3 regions of the Vibrio cholerae genome follow, and region 1 is predicted to be linked to each of the others. Evidence: riboswitches for the same ligand, from Rfam matches in the RefSeq annotation. Region 1 holds a riboswitch; each other region holds the start of a gene.
What was found. Region 1 has a riboswitch for lysine ahead of lysC (lysine-sensitive aspartokinase 3). Riboswitches for the same ligand answer to the same signal wherever they lie in the genome.
Positions count from the first base shown of each region.

Region 1 (8,131 bases):
AGGACTACTGAAAGCCAGTGGTATGTGTGCACTGTTCCCAGCAGCCAGCGTGGGTGATGACATTGAGGTGTACAGTGATGAATCGCGTACGCAAGTCGCGCATGTGCTGTACAACTTGCGTCAGCAGACCGAAAAGCCGAAAGGAGCCAACTACTGTTTGTCGGACTATGTTGCTCCGAAAGAGAGCGGTAAACGTGATTGGATTGGCGCGTTTGCAGTAACCGGTGGCATTGGTGAGCGAGCGTTGGCCGATGCTTATAAAGCTCAGGGTGATGATTACAATGCGATCATGATCCAAGCAGTGGCCGATCGTTTGGCGGAAGCCTTTGCGGAATATCTGCATGAAAAAGTGCGTAAAGAGATTTGGGGTTATGCGAGCGATGAAAATCTCTCCAATGATGAACTGATCCGTGAGCGTTATCAGGGCATTCGACCAGCGCCGGGGTATCCCGCGTGTCCTGAGCATACCGAGAAAGCGACTTTGTGGCAGATGCTGAATGTCGAAGAGACCATCGGCATGTCACTGACCACAAGCTATGCGATGTGGCCGGGCGCTTCGGTATCCGGTTGGTATTTCTCGCATCCCGATTCTCGCTATTTTGCGGTAGCGCAGATCCAACCAGATCAACTGCACAGCTACGCTGAGCGTAAAGGTTGGCGTTTGGAAGAAGCTGAAAAGTGGCTAGCGCCTAACCTTGATGCTTAATCAGTAAGACCTCCATCCACAATAAAAGAGGCCACATCATGTGGCCTCTGGTTTTATCTCGTGAGTTTGATTTTACTCTTGCTCAAACAGCTCTTTATGCAGCTTCTGCACCGCTTGTTTAGAGACAGATTCATGCAGCAAGAAACAGAGGTTATGCGCGCTGGCGCCATAGCAAATCATACGGAGGTTGTAATCTTCCAATACACTGAACACTTGCTTCGCGTAGCCGCGGCTCTCTTTCATCTTGTTGCCGATCAGAGCAATCAGACACAGGTTGTATTCGACTTCGACCGTGCATAGCTCCTCTAACTCGGCGCGCACCGCTTCAGGCAATTCTGGCGCACCGCCTGAGGTATCGGTTTTATCCAGTGTCAGTGACACGCTGATTTCTGATGTGGTGATGAGATCGACCGAAATTTTATGCTTGGCGAGAATTTCGAACACTTTGGCGAGGAAGCCGTAAGCATGGAACATCTGCGCGCTACGCAGTGTCACCATGGTTTGATTACAGCGTAGTGCAAGTGCGCGATACAGTGGCGCGCTTTCGACTTGTTTACGAATCCAAGTGCCGCCTTTTTCCGGTTCTTTTGATGAGCCAACAAACACGGGAATGCCATGGCGTACCGCTGGAAGCAAGGTAGATGGATGCAAAATCTTGGCACCAAAATTGGCCATTTCTGAGGCTTCGCTAAAGCTTATCTCAGGAATCGGCGCTGCTTTTGGCGCGATACGTGGATCGGTACTGTAGATCCCCGGCACGTCAGTCCAAATTTCCAAGCCACAAGCTTGCACGGCTTCGGCAATCAAAGCGGCTGAATAATCACTGCCGCCGCGGCCTAAAGTGGTGGTATTACCTTGCGCATCAGAGCCGATGAAACCTTGAGTCACGACAACATATTGCTCACACAGTGGTACCAGTTTCTCTTTGGCTAATTGAGCGATTTCTTTCAATTGAGGTTCGGCGCGACCGTAATGATCGTCAGTGCGTAGCACTTCGCGGATATCAAAACGTACCGCGTCGACACCACGCTCACGCATCAGTTGAGTGAGGATGTAGGTGGAGATGAGCTCACCACAGGCGACGAGATGGTCGGTCAGTTTTTTACTGGATTGAAATGACGCCGCTTCTGCAGCACTGGCCACAGAATCTAGCACGGCTTTGACTTCTTTTTCGACGCGTGTCGGATCGGCGAGCTGGTCGATAATCACATAATGGATATCGGCCAACTGTTGCAAAATCGCTTGGCGGCGTTCAGCTGAGGCCACGCCATTGGCGAGTTCGACCAATAAATTGGTCACCCCAGAGCAGGCGCTGCTGACCACTAAGCGTGTTTGTGGATTGTTTTCGATAATGGCCGAACAACGGCTCATGGCTTCAAAGTTGGCGACACTAGTACCACCAAATTTGGCGACGTTAAATGTGCTCACGGCAATTCTCCCAGACTTCCTGAAAAACGAGTTGTTGGTAACCCAACGTCCAATGTTGTGAAGAGAGTGTTTTTTATAGAGCAAAATAGAGGAGTGACTATAGAAAGATTTCCCTCAGAAGCTCTTCATCAGATTCGAGCTGATGACAGTTGAAGGGATTCAGCCCATTCAACCGATAAACCAAAGCCACAACTTTGATTCACCTCGGCACTACTCCCCCTGAATGTTCTGTATTGGAGTTGAGGCTCCACAAAACATCTGCCTGGGCAGTGCTCCTCTTCTGCTAGATAGCTCACACATTGAACGGTGTTGGTGAAATCTTGTCAACGACAAAATGTTCCAAAAGTGCAAATAAAAATGACATTAGTGTGACAAGGATTAACACTCTGGACATAGGTCGAATTGTTGCTGCAACTTAATTGCATTACTCTGATGGTTCTGGTCGCCACAACAAGGAGTCGTTATGACAATTCGCAGTTTTATCCCCCCGCATCGGATCTTGATGGGCCCTGGGCCTTCGGCTATTTCCCCTCAAGTCCTGCAAGCGCTCAGCCGCCCAACGGTTGGTCATCTTGATCCACTGTTTATCGGTATGATGGATGAGCTGAAACAGCTCTTGAAATATGCTTTCCAAACGGAAAACGAATTTACGATTGCCGTTTCTGCGCCGGGTAGTGCGGGTATGGAAGCCTGTTTTGTTAACCTCGTCGAGCCGGGCGATAAAGTGATTGTTTGCCGCAATGGGGTGTTTGGTGAGCGAATGCGCGATAACGCTGTGCGTTGTGGGGCCGAAGTTGTGGTGGTTGATGATGAATGGGGTTGCCCAGTCAGCGTTGAAAAAGTGCAAGCCGCGATAGATGAGCATCCGGATGCGAAAATACTGGCTTTTGTACAAGCAGAAACGTCAACCGGAGCCTTAAGTGATGCGCAAGCGTTAGGTGCTCTAGCGAAGCAGCATGGTTTGTTGACGATTGTCGATGCGGTGACGTCGCTTGGCGGCGTTCCCCTGCTGGTGGATGAGTGGCAACTGGATGTGGTGTATTCTGGCAGCCAAAAATGCCTCTCTTGTGTGCCAGGATTGGCTCCGTTGACGTTTTCACCTCGTGCCATTGAGAAGATTCAATCACGAAAAACACCGATTCAAAGCTGGTTCTTGGATCAAAGCTTGGTATTAGGTTATTGGAGTGGCGCAGGCAAACGTAGTTATCACCATACCGCTCCGGTTAATAGTTTGTACGCGCTGCACGAAGCGTTACTGCTTTTGCAACAAGAAGGTTTAGATCACGCGTGGCAGCGCCATCGTCTGATGCATGAGAAGCTTAAACAAGGGTTAGAGCAACTCGGTTTTCAATTTGTGGTCGCAGAGCCGTATCGTTTGCCGCAGTTGAACGCGATTTATGTGCCGGAAGGTATTGAGGAAGCCAAAGTACGCAGCCATCTACTCAATGAATACAATTTGGAAATTGGCGCTGGGCTCGGGGCATTAGCCGGCAAAGCGTGGCGCATTGGGGTGATGGGCTATGGCGCGCGTTCAGAAAATATCGCGCTCTGTTTGCGAGCGCTCGAAGAGTCGCTGCTTTAATACCATACGCAAGAGAAAAGCTGTATGAAAGAGAAATAAGGGTGGCTTAAAAGCCACCCTTATTGTTTCTCGCAGAGCTTAGGGTGTCGCGGCTGAGGGAGCTTCAGCATCAGATGCGGCACTGTTGACCTTTATCGAGGGGTGGTACTGGACTGTACTGAAATCTTGATTGGGGAACAGAAATTCGGCCTCGCGGCGGATTTGCTGCGCACGGCTCGTATCGCCTAAACCTTGATAAGCCAAAATCAGGTTTGAATAGAAGGCCGGGCGCGGTTTATGTTGAATGATCTGTAACGACCAATCGATATAGGGTTGGATAAGCTCCGCTTTTTGTTCATGGAGCCCGATGTTCAGATAGGTGCTGTAGATATCCCAATCAAATCTGTCTTGCCATACCAATGGGTTAGTCACGTTTTTCAGCAATTCAGGATTGAGTGGCTGAGATTTTTCAAATTGCGTTAACACATAGTTGGTGTGTAACGCTGTGACCATATACAAGCTGGTGACAATCGGCAGCACTAAGCTGGTAATGCGCAGTAAAGATTTCGTGAGCGTGGTGAAACTGGCCAGTCGATAGCGTGCGACTCGTTGATCTACCCAGTAGATGAGGATGATAAAGGTGAGCCAGTGGATTGCGGAGTGGTAAAACGGATACTCCAATTGAGCGTGTAAGGTGATCGGCACAAACAGAGCCAGCATGGCCATGCGAGTGCCACGTTTAGCGGCATAAATGCGTAGAGCACAAAAACAGGCGGCGAGTAATATACCCATTACAGGTAGTAATCCGCCTTCTACCCCCCAATACAACAGCTCATTATGTGGGTGATCCATCGATGCTAAGCCTGCTGGATAGCTGCTATTTAACTGATGCTGGCGAGCAGTATAAAGCAGATACTGCGCCTCAAATTTGCCATAACCATAGCCTGTAAAAGGCTTTTCGATGATCATATCTATGGTTTGTGGAAATGTGAAACGACGTGGGCTTTCTAAGTCAGCCTTATTCGCGACAAAACCAGAGGTTCCTTGGCCATACATAGCGGTAAAACCTGCACAAATCCCAAGAGCTATGGCAAGAAGCCAGAGCGTAAAGCGCCGACGTGAAGCGAATCGATATAAGTAAGGGGCAACCAGAGCGATACTCAATAAACTGGCCAGCCACCCAGTGCGAGAGGCGAGTACGACCAGTAAGGGAGCCGTGAGTAGCGGTGTCGCGTAAAGGATGCCGATTTTGCTCCAGCGCGAGTCATATTTTTCCGGTTGTCTGGCCAGCAAATAACCTGACAACACCAGCCCTGTTGCGAGGAAACTGGCCATCACATTTGGCTGCTGGAAAATACCATACGGTCGATTTGCTTCGGTGTCATAACCAAAGGGGTTACCCGGCTCTAACCAAAAGTATTGAATTAAACCGATCACGGCTTCAATGACGCTACCCAGTAGAATAAACCACAGCAAACGCTGTTTATGTTTGTTGCTAAAGCGAAATTGTTGTAAGACGAGAAACAGAGTAAATCCAGCCCAGAGACCCACTAAGCGGCCAAGAGTATGAAACCAATCGGCATTCGAGTAAGTGATGGGTAGGGTTAGCAGAACACAGCTTAACCAAAGTCCAATGGTCAGCTTGGAATAACGCAGCGCTTGATTATTCGCCAACTGATACAGACCAATCGCCAGTGTTATGCTGGTCGCGATCCAGACCGTAGTATTGAAGGAGAGTGCCAGTCCAGCACCGCCGGGGTTAGGCATAAAGAAATGCATGGCGAGCAGATAAACCACGGCCAAGGCAAAAAGAAACGGTTTATTGAGTGGTAGGCTCGGAGCGTGAGGTTCCAACCGAGTGCCACTTAACAGCAAAGTTGCCATGCAGTTCACCTTAAAAAAGAAACCAGCGCACAGTTCGCTGGTTTCATTACTTTAGCCTTTTTTTCTAATTCAACAAAGGCTTGAGGAAACGTGCGGTATGTGAAGCTTCGATCTGCGCCACATCTTCTGGTGTTCCTTCTGCAATAATCAGTCCGCCGCCTTGGCCGCCTTCGGGGCCTAAATCGATGATCCAGTCAGCCGTTTTGATCACATCCAAGTTATGCTCAATCACCACCACGGTATTGCCATGGTCACGCAAGCGGTGAAGAACGCTCAATAGTTGCTGAATATCGTGGAAGTGTAGGCCCGTGGTTGGTTCATCCAAAATATACAGGGTTTTGCCCGTATCTCGTTTGGAGAGTTCACGCGCTAATTTTACCCGCTGCGCTTCACCTCCTGATAAGGTGGTGGCTGATTGCCCAAGACGAATGTAGGACAACCCAACATCCATCAAGGTTTGCAGCTTACGTGCTATCACAGGTACGGGGTCAAAAAACTCGCGTGCGTCTTCAACGGTCATGTCCAAAACTTCATCAATCGTCTTGCCTTTGTAGCGCACTTCCAGTGTTTCTCGGTTATAGCGTTTACCTTTACACACATCACAAGGCACATACACATCGGGTAAGAAGTGCATTTCAACTTTGATCACGCCATCGCCTTGGCACGCTTCACAGCGCCCTCCGCGGACGTTAAAACTAAAGCGTCCCGGCTGATAACCACGCGAGCGAGACTCTTGTGTTCCTGCAAATAATTCACGGATTGGAGTGAAGATTCCGGTGTAAGTGGCAGGGTTGGAGCGAGGAGTGCGACCAATTGGGCTCTGATCGATATCGATCACTTTATCAAAGTGTTCTAGACCTTGAATGGAGCGATAAGGCGCAGGTGTCGCCGTCGTCGCGCCATTGAGCGCGGTATGGGCAATCTTAAAGAAGGTATCGTTGATCAGAGTGGATTTTCCCGAACCTGAAACGCCCGTCACACAAGTAAACAGGCCAACAGGAATAGACAGGTCAACATTTTTTAAGTTATTACCGACCGCGCCTTTAAGCTCTACCGTTTTCTTCGCATCTTTTGGTGTGCGCTGCTCTGGTACCGCGATTTTTTTCACGCCACTGAGATATTGGCCTGTGAGTGAGTTTGGATTGGCGATGATTTCCTGCACATTGCCTTCGGCAACCACCATGCCGCCGTGTACGCCAGCACCTGGGCCAATATCAATCACGTGATCTGCCATGCGAATCGCATCTTCATCATGCTCAACCACTAACACAGTATTACCTAGATTGCGTAAGTGGGTGAGGGTTTGCAGCAAGCGTTCGTTGTCCCGTTGGTGGAGGCCAATCGACGGTTCATCAAGGACATACATTACACCGACTAAACCGGCACCAATCTGACTGGCTAGGCGAATACGCTGAGCTTCGCCACCGGAAAGCGTCTCGGCGCTGCGCGAGAGATTTAAGTAATTGAGCCCGACATTGACCAAAAATTGCAGCCGGTCGTTGATCTCTTTCATCACTTTTTCAGCGATTTGTGCACGTTGGCCTTCCAGTTTGAGCTCTTGGAAGAACGTTAGCGCATCAGCAATGCTCAGTTCTACAATCGTTGGCAACGCAGTATTATTAATAAACACATTGCGTGCTTCGATTTTTAAGCGCGTACCATCACAACTGCTGCAAGGCTTGTTGGAGATGTATTTTGCCAGCTCCTCACGCACCGAGTTGGATTCGGTATCGCGATAGCGGCGCTCCAAATTATGCAAAATCCCTTCAAAAGGATGTTTTTTAAGGCGAATATCACCCCGATCATTGATGTACTTAAATTCAATTTCGGTGCGACCAGAGCCGTGCAGAATGATTTCCTGAATCTTTTTGCTCAGTTTATTGAAGGGCGTGTGTACATCAAAATCGTAGTGCTCGGCCAGTGCAGTCAGCATCTGGAAATAATAAAAGTTCTTTTGATCCCAACCGCGGATCGCACCTTGTGCCAAACTTAAATTGGCATCTTGAATCACTCGATCTGGATCGAAATACTGCTGTACTCCTAAACCATCACAGGTTGGACAAGCACCGGCTGGGTTGTTGAAGGAGAACAGGCGTGGTTCAAGCTCGCGCATGCTGTAACCGCAATGTGGACAAGCAAAGTTAGCCGAGAAAATCTGCTCTTCGCCATCGCCTTCCATCGGGGCGACAACGACGATACCGCCGGAAAGTTCTAAGGCGGTTTCAAAGGATTCGGCTAAGCGTTGCTGCAGATCACTACGCACTTTGAAACGGTCGACAATTACTTCAATGGTGTGCTTTTTGTGCAGTTCGAGTTTCGGTGGATCGGTCAGATCGCAGGTTTCACCATCGATACGCGCACGAATAAAGCCCTGCGCAGCAAGGTTTTCCAATGTTTTAACGTGTTCGCCTTTGCGCTCTTTGACTATGGTTGCCAGCAGCATCATTTTGCTGCCTTCTGGCAATTCCAGTACTTTGTCTACCATCTGACTGATGGTTTGCGCTTTCAGTGGCACTTGGTGTTCAGGGCAGCGTGGCTCACCAACCCGAGCG
Region 1 covers NZ_CP043554.1:2,557,563-2,565,693, reverse strand. The annotation lists gene metH (methionine synthase) at 1-706, shown strand, start outside; gene lysC (lysine-sensitive aspartokinase 3) at 779-2,134, opposite strand; lysine riboswitch at 2,245-2,422, opposite strand; gene F0316_RS11930 (pyridoxal-phosphate-dependent aminotransferase family protein) at 2,598-3,716, shown strand; gene F0316_RS11925 (oligosaccharyltransferase) at 3,795-5,579, opposite strand; gene uvrA (excinuclease ABC subunit UvrA) at 5,644-8,131, opposite strand, start outside.

Region 2 (8,131 bases), 730 kb from region 1:
CGCTTTGAGCGACGTTTCAAACGCATCAGAATCACAGTACCCATTTTTGGCGACTTGCTGCACAAGTGCCACTGCCTGACAAATGCCAGCGAAAGCGATGGTACGGTCGTAAATTGCGTTAGCCACGTAAATCTCCTAAAAATTGACTTTAAATGCGCTCTTCAATAATGCCGCCACCAAGGCAGATTTCACCTTGATAAAAGACGGCGGATTGTCCCGGAGTCACGGCCACTTGTGGCTCGTCAAACATCACCTTGATGCGGTCATCACTCAGGGGAATGATGGTACAAGCGATGTCACTTTGACGATAACGCGTCTTCACGCTGCAACGTACAGGTTCTGTGATGGGGGTGCGATCAACCCAATGTAACTGAGCCGCCACCAAACCATGCGATTTGAGTAGGGGATGATCCGCGCCTTGTACCGCGATGAGTACGTTGCGTTTGAGATCTTTATCCGCCACATACCATGGCTGTTCGCTGCTCTCTTTCATACCACCAATGTGCAGACCTTTACGCTGTCCGAGAGTGTGGTACATCAAGCCTTGGTGTTCACCAATCACTTTGCCTTCCGGGGTTTCAATTTTACCCGGTTGGGCTGGCAAATAGCGAGATAAGAAGTCGGTAAATTTGCGCTCACCGATAAAACAAATACCGGTTGAATCTTTCTTCTTCGCGGTAATTAAGCCTTGTTCTTCGGCAATGCGGCGTACTTCAGGTTTTTCTAGTTCACCTACTGGGAATAGGCTACGCGCCACTTGCTCATGACTCAGAGTATAAAGGAAGTAGCTTTGGTCTTTATTACCGTCTAAACCGCGCAGCATTTGCGGTTTTTCGCCATTCTGCGGGAAGGTGCGACGCACATAGTGCCCCATGGCAATGTAGTCCGCATCCAGCACTTCATCAGCAAATTCTAAGAAGGCTTTAAATTTGATCTCTTTATTACACAAAATATCTGGGTTAGGAGTACGTCCCGCCTTATATTCCGCGAGGAAGTATTCAAATACGTTGTCCCAGTATTCTGCTGCGAAGTTAATGGTATGAAGTGGGATGCCGAGTTTGTCACACACCGCCTGAGCATCGGCAAGATCTTCCGCCGCAGTACAATACTCTTCGTTATCGTCTTCTTCCCAGTTTTTCATAAACAGGCCTTCCACTTGGTAACCCTGTTGCTTGAGAAGATAGGCTGAAACAGAGGAATCAACCCCTCCAGACATACCGACAATCACTTTCTTTTGGCTGTTTGCGCTGTGCTCTACAGACATCACTTATCTACCACTTGAGGAACTTGGACGGGGATTCTAACAGAAAGAATTTTTCGAGGACAGATCCGAGACGCTAATCACACTTCCCCGAACTTAAGCGCTATGTTGCTAACCTATTGAATCACTTGTGCTCCAAGCGCTAAGAGAAGAGCGCGAAATAAAATCCTCAGCGTGCAAACGTTTGCTTTTTTTTCCTTTATTGCTGCACTAAAAGGTGCGCGGTAGAATCGGCGCTCCTTTCATCCTTGAACCCAAGTAACCTTTATGAAATTTCCTGGCCAACGCAAATCTAAGCATTATTTTCCGGTTCACGCGCGTGATCCTCTGGTCATTCAAGCGCAAGAAAATAAGAAGATGTCGCGCACCCACATTATCGGTATTGATCAAACCCTAGTGGATATTGAGGCCAAAGTCGATTCAGATTTGATTGAGCGTTATGGTTTAAGTAAAGGACACTCATTGGTCATTGATGATCAGGCTGCAGAAGCGTTATACAACGAATTAAAAGAGCAGCGTTTGATTACCAATGAATATGCAGGTGGAACCATAGGGAATACGCTGCATAATTACTCCGTGCTTGCGGATGATCGCTCCACGCTACTGGGTGTGATGAGCCAAGATATTAAAATTGGCAGTTACGGTTATCGCTATCTGTGTAACACTTCTAGCCGGATGGATCTCAACTATTTACAAGGTGTAGATGGTGCTATTGGCCGCTGCTTTGCCTTGATTACCGAAGATGGTGAACGTACTTTCGCGATCAGCGAAGGTCAAATGAACCAATTACGCCCAGACAGTATTCCTGAAAAAATATTTGCTAGTGCTTCTGCATTAGTGATCACGGCTTATTTAGTTCGTTGTAAAGAAGGCGACCCTATGCCGGAAGCAACAATGCGTGCCATTGAATATGCCAAAAAATATGATGTGCCTGTGGTATTAACCCTAGGTACTAAATTTGTTATTCAAGATGATCCGAAATTCTGGCAAGAATTTTTACGTGATCATGTCACTGTGGTGGCAATGAATGAAGATGAAGCATTAGCTTTAACAGGAGAAAGCGATCCGCTCGCAGCCTCAGATAAAGCGTTAGATTGGGTTGATTTAGTACTGTGTACTGCAGGCCCAGTCGGTTTATTTATGGCGGGTTACACCGAAGATTCCGCTAAACGTGAAACGTCATTACCGTTATTACCGGGATCGGTCCCAGAATTTAACCGCTATGAATTTAGCCGTCCTGCCCGTAAAGAGAGTTGTATAAATCCTATTCGTGTTTATTCACATATTTCACCGTATATGGGCGGTCCAGAGAAGATAAAAAATACCAATGGTGCTGGAGACGCAGCATTATCCGCTCTACTGCATGATATGGCTGCTAATAAATACCATAAAGAAAATGTCCCTAACTCAAGTAAGCATCAACATGAGTTTTTAACCTATTCTTCTTTCTCTCAAGTTTGCAAATACTCTAACCGTGCAAGTTATGAAGTATTGGCGCAGCACTCACCACGTCTTTCACGTGGTCTTCCTGAGCGAGAAGATAGCCTTGAAGAGGCTTATTGGGAAAGATAACAAAAAGGCTCCTTCCGGAGCCTTTATCATTTTAGTTTCTGGCAAAATTACAGAGCGAATTCTTCCAGAGATTTACCTTCATCCAGTGCTTTTTGGATCACTGAAGGAGTACGGCCTTGGCCTGTCCAAGTTTTTTCTTCACCGTTGGTGTCGATATACTTGTATTTTGCAGGGCGAGGTGCACGTTTGCCTTTTGCTTTCGTTTTAGTTTCGCCTGATAGCGCAGAAATAAGCGCTTCGAGGTCGATACCATCTTTAGCAATTTGTTCAGCAATTGCGGCTAATTTCGCTTCTTGCTCTGCACGAGCAGCAATTTCTTCTGCTTCTGCTTCTTTACGCTCTTGAACGACGGTCGTTAATTTATCTAACGCTTCTTCAAGTTGCTCAATAGTCAGTTCGCGTGCATAAGCACGTAGGCTACGAATATTTAATAAAGTCTTAGTGATTTCCGACATTACCATTTCCTGTTCACAATTTGGATAACGAGTTAATACTAAACCTAGCTTATTATACTGACAAGTTTTCGCTGCAAATATTAAGTCAAAATAGTAAGAAAGTAAAAATATAAAATGATGTTTATTTAATGAATTTACTATTTAGAATACTGCAGACGCATATAAAAGCAGCTGCAGGAACTTATCATACAGGTAAATAATATTAGTTCTATATATCAAGTCTTGCGGTGTTTTTATGAAATAAGTATCAATGAAATGATTGATTTGTGAGCTGTGGCACTTGTTTTTCTCACTGGAACCTAGTTGCATTGATATTTTTGTTAAGTAAAATGTCTCTCACCTAATGCGAAAAGCAGACTAAATGAGCCAAATGAATTGGCAGATTAGGATGAAGTTTTCGCCGTAGAGGAGCGGTTACGAAAAGTATCCACAGTTGGGGTGATGCCAATGAATTGTGGAAAAAGGCGTTGCCGCCGAAGTCAACTTGCCCATCAACGCAGTTGGCTGGGGTTACATTCAATAGGTGTAACACTGCCATAGTCTATATTGTTGTTAAACTATGGAGCGCTACTGTAGGGTTGGGTGAAGTGTTCGCTTCCCTTTCGCTTAGTTCAACATAAATTAAGTTGACATGATGTCGCTTGATTTGTCTGCAGTAGATCTCTAACCATTTTTTACTGGTTTAGGAAGATCATGAATTTAATCGATTTTGCTTCTTCGCCACTCTCTGTTTTACCACCGCTGGTGGCATTGAGTTTGGCTATTGTGACTCGCCGTGTACTTCTTTCTCTTGGCGTGGGGATTTTTTTAGGTGCTTTACTGCTGGCTGATTATTCTATTGGTCAGTCGTTGCAATATATCGCCACACAAGTGGGTAGCGTGTTTGTCAAAGAGGGCGCGATCAATGCTTGGAATATGAGTATTGTCGGCTTTTTACTGTTACTGGGTATGATGACTGCGCTACTGACGTTGTCGGGCGGCACTCGCGCTTTTGCTCAGTGGGCACAAGTCCGGGTGAAAAGTAAACGTGGCTCTAAATTACTGGCGGCATTTTTAGGCGTATTCATTTTTGTTGACGACTATTTTAATAGCCTCGCTGTCGGTTCTATTTCTCGCCCAGTGACCGATCGTTTTTACGTTTCGCGTGCCAAACTCGCTTACATTCTCGATTCTACTGCTGCGCCTATGTGTGTGGTCATGCCCGCCTCAAGTTGGGGCGCGTATATCATGACCATTATCGGTGGCATTTTAGTTTCGCACGGTATCGAGGAGTATTCCGCATTAGGTGCTTATCTGCGTTTAGTGCCGATGAACTTCTATGCGATCTTTGCGTTGCTGATGGTATTTGCGGTGGTGTGGTTCCAAATGGATATCGGCCAGATGCGCAAGCATGAAATTGCCGCTTCTCAAGGGCGTGGTTTTGATGAAGACCCGAGTACAGATACACAAGAGGCTCACGAACTCAATGAAGAGCTTGATATTCGTGAAAGTGAACGCGGTACAGTACTCGATCTCATGTTGCCGATTGTATTTTTGGTCGTTGCGACCATTGGTGCAATGATTTGGACTGGCGCAAGTGCATTAGCGGAAAGTGGTCAGTCATTTGATATTTTTGGGGCGTTTGAAAATACCAATGTTGGTACTTCATTGGTATATGGTGGATTAGTCGGTCTGGCGATGGCTTTCGTGACCGTGTTGCGCCAAAAACTACCGATGGCTGAAATCGCAAAAACCTTATGGATTGGTGCGAAATCGATGTTTGGTGCAATTTTGATCCTGATTTTTGCGTGGACCATAGGTTCTGTCATCGGTGACATGAAGACCGGTGCTTATCTCTCTTCTCTCGTACAAGGCAATATTGACCCACATTGGCTTCCGGTCATTCTGTTCATCTTGTCAGGCGCGATGGCTTTCTCTACCGGCACATCATGGGGCACTTTTGGCATCATGCTGCCGATTGCGGGTGACATGGCGGGCGCTACAGATATTGCACTTATGCTGCCGATGCTCGGTGCGGTGCTTGCCGGTTCCGTATTTGGCGATCACTGTTCTCCGATTTCAGATACCACGATTCTCTCTTCGACGGGAGCACGTTGTCATCATATTGACCACGTTGCGACTCAACTGCCTTACGCATTGGCGGTTGCGTTAGTGTCAGCGATTGGTTACGTGGTGCTGGGAATTTTTGCTTCACTCGGGCTGGCTTTAGCTGCCGCATCCGTGAGCTTTGTGGTGGTTTGCTTAATTTTTGCAGCACTATCAAAAGCCAAAGTGAGCAAACAGGTGTCTGCCTAATTCGCATCGCTATAGAGATAAGAGGCCAGTCGGCCTCTTTTTTTATCGCTAACCTTAGTTGCAGCTTTGAGTTGTGGTGATGAGCTCTTAAAGCCGTCATAAAAAAATAACCAGAAAAGTGTCAATTTGTGGTTGAAAAAAAAACTTAGCTTGGTTAGTGTGAAGGCAGTTCTCAAACAGACAGAAACCACTAAGTATGCGTAATTTCGTAATGAACATTCATCACCATCATCATCCCTAAGGTGTCTTTCGGGAGATGTACGCATACCCGGGGGACAGGAATCTCCCGGAGTTGAAATCAGAGCCATAAAAAGATTCTAACCCTCGGGAGACCAAACCTCCCGAGGGTTTTTCGTTTTAAGCTTTGGAAAAATTATTAAATTCAACAAATTGCAAAGGAAGAATGACATGCAAACACAACGACTCAGAATCGCGATACAGAAAAAAGGCCGCCTGAGCCAAGAGTGCCAAGAACTGCTGAAAAAATGCGGTGTGAAATTCAACATCATGGGTGAGCGCTTGGTGGTTCATTCACTGAATATGCCGATTGACCTGTTGTTGGTGCGTGACGATGACATTCCAGGACTGATCATGGATGGGGTGGTGGATTTGGGTTTTGTTGGTGAAAACGTGCTTGAAGAAACACGTTTAGATCGCCTAGCGCTCAACCAACGTAACGAATTTATCACTCTGCGCCGTATGGATTTTGGTGGTTGCCGTCTCTCGATCGCGATTGAAAAAGATGCTGAGTATCGTGGCCCGCAAGATCTGAATGGTAAGCGTATTGCCACCACCTACCCACAACTGCTCAAAGCTTATATGGATCGCCAAGGCGTGGATTTCAGCACCTGTATGTTGACGGGTTCGGTTGAAGTTGCACCACGCGCGGGGTTAGCGGATGCGATTGCGGATCTGGTCTCCACTGGCGCAACCTTGGAAGCCAACGGTCTTAAAGAAGTGGAAGTGATTTTTGAATCGAAAGCGACGCTTATTCAGCGCCCAGGTGTTTTTGCTGCCGATAAAGCCGCACTGATCGATAAACTCCTCACTCGCATGCACGGCGTGCAACAAGCCAAAGAATCGAAATACATCATGCTGCACGCTCCGGTTGAGAAGCTGGCGCAAATCAAAACCTTGTTGCCCGGAGCGGAAGACCCAACAGTGCTTCCCTTGTCTGCCGACAAATCCAAAGTTGCAGTGCACATGGTGAGTTCGGAAAATCTATTCTGGGAAACCATGGAACAACTGAAAGCCCTCGGTGCCAGCTCAATTCTGGTGTTACCGATTGAAAAAATGATGGAGTAAGGCGATGAGAACCGTTGTTTGGCAATCGTTGAGTGAAGCTCAGCAAGAATCGATTTTAGAACGTCCTGCGATTACCGAAGGAGCAAACATCACTGCCGCAGTTGCGCAGGTGATTGCGAAAGTGCGCAGTGAGGGTGATGCAGCCCTGTTTGAATTAACTGAAAAATTTGATCGTGTAAAACCCGCTTCACTGCGCGTATCTCGCGAAGAGATGGATGCCGCGGCCGCGCGTTTGTCGGAAACAATGAAACAGGCGTTGGAGCTGGCATACAACAACATCAGCAAATTCCACAAGGCGCAGAAAGCTCAGCCAATCAAAGTGGAAACCATGCCCGGAGTGGTGTGTGAACAAGTGACTCGTCCGATCAATAAAGTGGGTCTGTATATTCCGGGTGGTAGCGCGCCGCTACCATCAACCGTGCTAATGCTTGGTGTGCCTGCACAAATTGCAGGCTGCCGTAAAGTGGTGCTTTGCTCACCACCGCCCATCGCTGATGAAATTCTCTACGTCGCTAAGCTGTGTAACATCGATGAGGTGTACAACTTAGGCGGCGGCCAAGCGATCGCTGCTATGGCTTATGGCACGGAAACGGTCACTAAAGTCGACAAAATCTTCGGTCCCGGTAACGCCTATGTGACGGAAGCAAAACGCCAAGTGAGTAACGATTTCCGTGGCGCAGCGATTGATATGCCAGCTGGCCCCTCTGAAGTGTTGGTGATTGCTGATGAAACGGCGGATGCCAATTTTATCGCCGCCGATCTACTCAGTCAGGCAGAGCACGGCCCAGATTCACAGGTGGTTCTGGTCACACCATCACCAGTGTTGGCCGATCAAGTGACTGATGCGGTGCAAAAGCAGCTTAAAGTCCTTTCGCGCGCCAGCATTGCTGAAAAAGCCTTGGCTTCCAGTCTGATCATTATTGCTGAATCACTCACCCAAGCAGTGTCAATTTCTAACTACTACGGACCTGAGCACTTGATTGTGCAGACGCGCAACCCGCGTGAGTTGGTTCCACTGCTCGATAACGCAGGCTCCATTTTCCTTGGCGATTGGTCGCCAGAATCGGTAGGCGATTACGCTTCAGGTACTAACCATGTCCTGCCGACTTACGGTTACACCCGCACCTATTCCAGCTTAGGTTTGGCCGATTTCAGCAAACGCATGACAGTGCAAGAACTGACCGCTGATGGCTTGCAATTGCTCGCGCCTACCGTCGTCACGATGGCGGAAGCGGAAGGGTTA
Region 2 covers NZ_CP043554.1:1,824,449-1,832,579, reverse strand. The annotation lists gene hflD (high frequency lysogenization protein HflD) at 1-126, opposite strand, end outside; gene mnmA (tRNA 2-thiouridine(34) synthase MnmA) at 149-1,264, opposite strand; gene F0316_RS08465 (inosine/guanosine kinase) at 1,529-2,833, shown strand; gene F0316_RS08460 (H-NS family histone-like protein) at 2,881-3,288, opposite strand; lysine riboswitch at 3,684-3,866, shown strand; gene F0316_RS08455 (Na+/H+ antiporter NhaC family protein) at 3,982-5,583, shown strand; His leader region at 5,803-5,936, shown strand; gene hisG (ATP phosphoribosyltransferase) at 5,992-6,888, shown strand; gene hisD (histidinol dehydrogenase) at 6,893-8,131, shown strand, end outside.
Region 2: linked by a shared signal. The riboswitch ahead of F0316_RS08455 (Na+/H+ antiporter NhaC family protein) and the one ahead of lysC (lysine-sensitive aspartokinase 3) in region 1 are both predicted to bind lysine.

Region 3 (8,131 bases), on a different replicon from region 1:
AAATCTTGCGTTCGATTCGCGACTTGCTGCTCCAGATCTTGGTTCATGATTTCTAAACTCAATTGAGCCAGTTTGAGCGAGGTAATGTTGATTGCAGTACCACGAAATCCGAGAAATTGCTCATCGGCATAGCGAGCAATGCCTTGAAACAGTAAATAGGCTTGAGTGCCATCACTGAGTGTCAATTCCACTTCACAATTTGAGAAATCTTGCTGTTTGAGTAAGCAGTTCATGAGCGCGGTTGAGGATTGAAGCGGAGCAATACTTACCATGAGTGGTTTGGAATCTTCCTCAATCGCTAACGCAGTAGACATGGCTTCTGAGCTATAAATCAGCTCGCCATGGCAGTTGGTTTCCCATAACCAATCGGAGGCGGCTTGTGCAAAATCTTCCAACCGTTCTTGCTCCGATTTGATGGTGCGGTAAAGGGTTGTTACGTTGTTAGCAATCCGATTAGTTTCATCTCCCAGCCATTGTAACTCATCATTTTTCTCCATAATCCAAGGGTTATAAGGCAGTTGTAGTGGTTTTTTAGGGTGGCGGGGATTGTAGCGACGTAGAAATTGCGCAATCGCAAAAATCCGCTGATTCACACTGGCGTGGAAAATCAGCAAGATTAAATAGCACACAATAGCGGTTTTCAGCGCATTGACGGCTAAGGTGAGCAGAAACTGGCGAATCAGATAGTTATAAATACCTTGGGCATCCGATTCGACATATAAGGTACCGATATTCTCAGTCACCTGAGTATCTGGGTTGGTGTATTCCAGGGCTATTTCGCTATTTAATGCCATGCTGGTTACGGGTTCTCCGGCTGAGAAATGGTAGTCGCCAGAGGTGATCTTCATATAATCGACATTGGGTAAGTTGACCAAGCCTTCCAGCCTTTGGGTAAGCACGACTAAGTCATAATTCCACAGTGAGCTGGCGAGAAGCTCGGCGTGAATGGTTTGGATTTCATCATGCCTAGCTTGGACATTATTGAACTCACGGTTGTAGTCGATGAAGGTTTGGGTAATCGTCATGGCTAAAGTCACGGCACCACTGAGTATCACCATGATGAGAATGATGCGTCGGCCAATACGGCTGAACATCGGGTTACTGTCCATTTCTTCTGCGTCACGGTTTTTCATTATTATCTATTGTTTTAGAAGTAATTCATTTCAGTATAGATGGTCTATGCCGTACCTTCCTTCCCACTTGGCCAAGTTATAGGCAGAAACATCAGCTACACTTGCCTATACCCTTTCTGCTTGAAGTAACGGCGATGTTGGCTACGTTTTTGATCTCAGTGGCATAGTTTCTCTATGCTCAAGGGAATGAGCTCACAGTGGCATCTGCCACCCTAAGTGGTTTGGGTATTAAAGCGTGGAGGAAGCCATATGCGCTGGTGGATAGTTATAGTGTGGTTATTGAGTGGCCAAGCATGGGCTGCCAATGTGTTGGTGATTCAAAGTTATCACTCGGGTTACGCGTGGGATGCAGCCTACACAAAAGGATTGAAAGAGGGGATTAACGCCCAACATCAATTACACTTTTTTGAAATGGATACGAAACGGATTCCCGCTCGAGAATACAGCGCGGCTGCCGATCGTGCATTTCAAGCTTATCAGCAATTGAAACCTGATTTGGTGGTATTGGGCGATGACAACGCACTCTATTATTTGTTACCCAAACTGTATAACGAACCCATCTCGATTGTTTTTCTCGGCATCAACTCAAATCCCAGAGAGTTGCTGGATGAGTATTCGGGGATTGCGCAGGTAACGGGCATCTTAGAGCAACCCTTGTTTGTAAAAAATATGGCTGAAATTGGCCGCTTGTTACCGAAAGAAAAACGGCGTGTTTTGGTGTTGTTTGACTCAGGGAATACCTCAAAAATTGCCTTGGATTATATGCAAGATCAACACAAGCTGATTAAGGAGAATTTGGGGATAGAGGCGGACATCCGTTCTATTAAGAGCGAACAAGAGTGGAAACACGCGGTTGAGTACGCGAATCAAGAAGGTTTTGGAGCCATAGTGGTGGGTTTGTATCAAACCCTTGTCAATATTGATGGGTTACATGCTGCTCCTGAAAATATTGTGAGTTGGACGAATGAGCATTCTCAACTGCCGCTGTTTGGCTTTTGGGATTTCTCGATCGGCAAAGGAAAAGCGGCGGGTGGCGTGGTGTTATTTGGGTTAGAACAAGGAGAGATGGCTGCTGAGCTGGTGACGCGTATTTTGGATAAGCAAGAGCTTGCCAAATATATTCCGATCCAAATTAACCGCCAAGGGAGAGGTGTTTATCAGCCAGAAGAGCTTGCGCGCTGGGGGTTAACGCCGCCCAAAGATTGGACACCTATCGATGAATAAGCGCTGCACTTAGTTTATAAGTCGAAGGTGTGTTGTAGATAAAAACACCGCCCATAAAGGGCGGTGTGAGAAAGAACTTAGGCTTCAACAGGTTCTTGCTGCCAACGTTTTTGGCGTAGATTGAAGGCACAAAACAGCACAAACCATACACTGCTGGCGGCCAAACCAGCCCAAACGGAGTGCAATAAGCCCATCGCCAAATAACCCAGTAGTGCGCCCATTGCTGCGCTGATCGCGTAAGGAAGCTGAGTCACGACATGGTCAATATGATGGCTACCCGCACCGGTTGCTGACAAGATGCTGGTGCTGGAAATCGGTGAGGCGTGATCGCCAAACACTGCGCCGGCCAATACGGCGGAGAGAGTCGGTAGCATTAGGCTGATGTCTGATGCCGCAGCGATATCACCCGCGAGTGGCAGCATAATCCCAAAGGTGCCCCAACTGGTGCCAGTGGCGAATGCCATTAAGCAAGAAAGTACAAACACCAAGGCGGGGAGCAGTTCAACCGGTAGATTGCCTTGAGTCAGAGACGCGAGATAAATGCCGGTTTGCAGATCGCGCACCACACCACCAATCGTCCAAGCAAACAGCAGAATGATGATTGCTGGCATCATCGCCATAACCCCTTTGGGAGCCGTGGATAGCCAAGTTTGCGCCGAGAGTTTTAAGCGCAGTGACAGGACAATCGAGACCGCCAAGCTACACAGCGCCGCATAAACCAGTGATTGAGCCACATTGGTATTTTCGAGTGCGCCAATCAAAGAGAACGCCTCACCGTTAGCAGCTAAGACGGCGTTACCGGTTTGGATCATGAAAATCAAGGTGGTGATGGTCAGTACTGCGATGGGCAACACCATATCAATCATGGTGCCGCGAGCGGTTTCTCCACCTTCCATATCTAAGCCCGCAGGGCGGCCTTTGCTTTCGTCCCACAATTTACCTTCACGAGCCCACGCTTCGTGTTGGCGCATGGGGCCAATATCCATCGGCAGGAAAATCACCGCGAGCACCATAAGCAGGGTAAACACGGCGTACAGATTCATCGGGATCATCTGTACAAATGCTGAAATCGCACTGATTTCCGTCATTTCGTGTGCCGCTAAAATGCCGCCAATGAGAGCGATGATGTAAGCGCCCCAAGAGGAAATCGGTGTAATCACACACACAGGTGCAGCGGTAGAGTCGAGCAAATAGGCGAGTTTCGCGCGCGAGATTTGGAAGCGATCCGTCACTGGGCGGCAAATCGCACCCACAGACAGGCTATGGAAAAAGTCGTCAATGAAAAAAGCAAATACCATCAAACCCGTCAGAGCTTTTGCACTGCGGCGATCTTTGCATTTGCGCTCAGCCCATACCGCGAAAGCACGCGTTGCGCCTGAGGCCGTCATTAAGCTTATCAAACCACCCAGCAGCAGCATAAACAGCAGCATATTGATGTTATCGCTGTTGGCTGCACCTTCCGCCCAAAACAGACCGCTGATCTTTCCAAACAGGTATTGCACTGTACTCAGGGGGGAAAAATGGTTAAGCATAACCGCACCAGCAACAATGCCAGCGCCTAAAGAGAGTAATACTCGGCGTGTGGTAATCGCGAGCAGCACCGCGAGTAGCGGTGGGATGACCGAGTAAACCGAGTCAGAATAAGGGGCTAAATTCATGGATCTCACATCACCTTTTCAGGTGGAGATCTACCAGCAGGATAAAAAACACATTTCAGCGAAATAACACTTCTTATCCTTCAAGGTAGCGCTCCATAGACAACACACTATGGCAGTCCGGCATTTGTTCAATGCTGGCCCAGCGAACGTTGATGACGCAACGATCACTTCGGCGCTGTACCCTTTAACCAGTCATCATCGGGGTCAACCTACGACTGGCGACTCATGAACAGCGCGCCTCTACTTAAAGGAACTTGTGCCCGTCGAAGAGCTAGGCTCAAAAACTGTGACACACGACGTATATTACTGCCTTTTCAGGTGACGACAAGATTTAATTTCCCCATTTCTGCAGTGAAATTGATCTCATCCGGTATATTCGCTAAAGGGTCAGAATTTTCTCACCTCAGATCGCAATCGGCATCTCATCTGACGGTGGCTGTTTGGTGTAAACGCGTTTAAGTCCCCACAACGCCAGTACTGACATCAGAAGCATAATAATACCGAGTGGTAGTTGATCGGATGCTGGGAACATGGCGGCAAACAGCGTAGCCAGACCTGCCCCTAAATTTTGCATGCCACCTAAAATTGCACCGCCCGTTCCCGCGTGATAAGGGAAAGGAGAAAGTGCACCTGTGGTAGCGGCTGGGAATAAAATGCCGGCCCCTAAGAAGTAAATGGTTGCGCCGCCAATCAGTGATAGGGCCGTGGTCATACCCAATAAGCCGGGCAGCATAATGACCAGTGAGCCCGTTAAGATCGCGAGTAAGCCGATATACATAGCGGTTTTTTCACGCCAGTGGCGAGCAATCACGTTAGAGAGCCAAGCGCCCGCCAAATAACCGGGGATGGGTAACACAAACAGCAAGCTCACGGTCGTCGCAGGTAGGCCTAATACACCGCCTAATAACACGCCAGCCGCCGCTTCGAACACGGCTAAGCCTGCAAAGGTCGCGACAAGACAGATTAAGTAACCTTGGAAGCGACGATCCGACAGCACGTAATGATAACTGCGTAGCACGGGCTCTTTTTTACGCGCTGTCGCTGGCAAGGTTTCTACCATGCTCGTCATCATGGTGATCACCACGGCAATGGCAAAGAGTGACAGAAACAAATAGCTTGAACGCCAACCAAAACTTTCGGTTAAGTAGCCACCTAAGACCGGCGCAACCAGCGGTGAGAAAATCAGGCACATACTGATTAAGCTGTTGACTTTATGCAGATCAGCGCCTTCGAAACAGTCGCGAGAGAGCGTACGAGACATCGCGCCACCACAACCAATCCCAAGACCTTGCACGAAGCTACCGATCAAAAACCATGAATACTGATGGGCGAAGAGCGCAATCAAAGAACCGATAATGTAGATCGCCAATCCAGCAATAATGATCGGTTTGCGACCAATACGATCAGAAAGGGTACCGTAGACAAATTGCGACAAGCCGTAAGGGATCAGGTAGCACGCCATCACAGCTTGCAGCGCTGCTGGTGAAACCAAAAACTCTTGCGCCATGTAACCAATAGAAGGCACATACATGGTTTGTGTCGCTTGGCCGACAGCAGCCAGAATAGCGATAAAGAAGGTCAGTTTTGCGACAGAAAGTGAGGCAGACATCGTTATCTCCAGATAAAAACAATATCTTATTAAAATCATCTAATGAAAATTCTTGAAAGAGCTTAGCTCTCGGCGCGAGATGTTATTGCTGTAGGCCTTATCTAGCAAACGATTATTGCTGTTTTGCTCACGATAAATATCTATGGCTTTGATTATTTTTTCTAATGCAAATTTTGGTTTTATTGTGCCTTGAACCAAAACTCAAGGCAGACTATGATAAATGAGAATTAATATCATAAAGATGCCGTAAACATGTTGTCACTTGCTGTACCACTACTTTTCATGAGTTTGCTCGGATTTAAATTAAAACTGCCTTATGGGTTGTTGATGGGATTAATCATACTGACGCTATTGTTAGGCTGGCTTGGTAACGTCAGCTTATTGCCAGTGTTGGTGGTGCTGTTCTTTATGTCTCCGCTCTTGCTGGCAACAAAACGAGCGCCATGGCAGAGCATATTGTTCGGTGTTGGTTGCTTGTTGCCCCAACTAGTGCAATTCGTGATGTTAAATCAGCGATGACCATGAGTTGAACCCAATAGCGCATGACAATGGTCGCCATTGAGTTCAATGACATGCTCTTCATCGAAGCTGACGCGGTTTTTCCCCATTTTTTTCGAATGATAGAGTGCTTGGTCTGCGCGTTTGAACCACTGCTCCGGATCATCGGTGCGCAGTGCTTCGGCCAAACCGACACTGACGGTGACTTTGGCATGGTATGGGTAGTGCGTTTGTTGAATCCGACAACCAATATGACTCATCACGAGTGTAGCGTCGGTTAACGACGTATTTTCAAACAGCAGTAAAAATTCATCGCCCCCTAATCGAAACAACAGATCTAACTCACGGCAGTGAGTATTCATTATTTCAACAACTTGGGTAATGACTTTATCTCCTGTGTCGTGTCCATAAAGGTCATTAACAGATTTGAAGTGATCGATATCGATCACGGCGATCACCGCCGATTCATTGGCGAGCTGGCGGTGGCGAAGACATTTTTTCAAAAAACCATCCAGTTGATGGCGATTCAATGTGCCCGTTAATGCATCACGAGTGGAAAGATAAAAAAGCTCAGTGTGCAGCTTACGGATAGCATCTACCACCACATACATGATGGCGGCACAAGCGCTGATCGCAAGGCTAAAGCGCAAGGTGACTTCGGCGGTTTGATGGGGAATTAAAACCCATATGCTGGCTGGAATGATAATGGTGATGGTCAATAAGTTATCTTTCTGGGGGAGTAGAAAAGCAATCGCAATGAGCACGGGAAATAGCCAGTAGCTGGCGAGGGTGCCGAAAATGTGAATAGCCATCACCACGATGACTACCACCAATGCCAGTGGAAGCCTAAAACCCCATGGTGTTTTCTTTTGATAATAGATAGCCGTAATTTCAATGAGGAGCGTGCATTGGAATACGATGATCAACCCGCCAAGAAGAACGTAGTCAATCAGCAAGTTTTTAACGGCGAGTGGAAAGAAAACCAAACTAGAAATAAAACCAATAAAAAGCGACACCCGACGTTGATAGTAAGTGTTCAGTAACTCTGAACCGGTAAAAGCAGGAGAGTGAGTCGATTTTGTCATCGTCATGTTGTGTCATCTCATCATTTTTTATAAGGCTATGAAGAGATGCTCAATAAAGCAAAGAAACCGATGACTAAGCTGTGAGACTGAGGATGGATTTACGCCATCCTCAGGATACGGTGAGCATTAAAGCGGAAATTGTGCCATTTCGGTGGCCAAAATCTGCTCTGCAAGATAGTGATGAATCGCGGTGGTGGGATGAGTCACTTCCCAAAACACAAAGCGATCTGAGCCTTGCTTGGCGCACTCCGCAGAGAGTGAATGTGACAATAGGTAATCGGCGGCAGAGTTGCGTCGAATATCTAAGCAAGGGGAGTTCGCGTTGGCAAATCCATGTTGCTCTGGCTGAGTAGTGATACTGTCAAACAGGGTATAAGCATCAAACAGTACGATGCGAATACCTTGCATTTGGTAGTAACGTGCTTGCTCACGGATAAAGGCATTCATGCCGATGATTTTGCTGCGTACAGTATCAATTTGCTCTTGCGTGGCATATTGAAACTGTGGCGCGCGCGTTGCGTCCGGCAAGGTCATTAGGACAAGATTTTTTGCTCCTGCATCAATAAGACGGATCAGCGCGGAACTATAATCGGCTTTCACCTCTGCCAAGGAACGGTTGTAGTTCATAAAGTCGTTCAAACCAAATTCCAAGGTAAACAAGCTGTTTTCTGGCTGATAGTTTTTAGCCAGTCGCATATAAGACAGATAAGAGCTGACCTGCTCATAAACGCCCGTTAATGCCACATACTGGTTACGCCCTGCCGCACCACCGACGGCCCAGTTATACAGAGGTACATTCAAACCTTGTGCTAGGTATTCAGTCCAGACGAATCCATTCGAGAAATGGCCTAGGAACCATGAGTCAGGGTTGGGGAAGCGCCACTGTGAGGCATTGAAAATGTTGCCAGTATCGGAAAGGCTATC
Region 3 covers NZ_CP043556.1:862,999-871,129, forward strand. The annotation lists gene F0316_RS17930 (ATP-binding protein) at 1-1,133, opposite strand, end outside; gene F0316_RS17935 (ABC transporter substrate-binding protein) at 1,383-2,357, shown strand; gene F0316_RS17940 (Na+/H+ antiporter NhaC family protein) at 2,435-4,015, opposite strand; lysine riboswitch at 4,094-4,266, opposite strand; gene emrD (multidrug efflux MFS transporter EmrD) at 4,419-5,624, opposite strand; gene F0316_RS17950 (hypothetical protein) at 5,877-6,143, shown strand; gene F0316_RS17955 (GGDEF domain-containing protein) at 6,134-7,213, opposite strand; gene F0316_RS17960 (SGNH/GDSL hydrolase family protein) at 7,334-8,131, opposite strand, start outside.
Region 3: linked by a shared signal. The riboswitch ahead of F0316_RS17940 (Na+/H+ antiporter NhaC family protein) and the one ahead of lysC (lysine-sensitive aspartokinase 3) in region 1 are both predicted to bind lysine.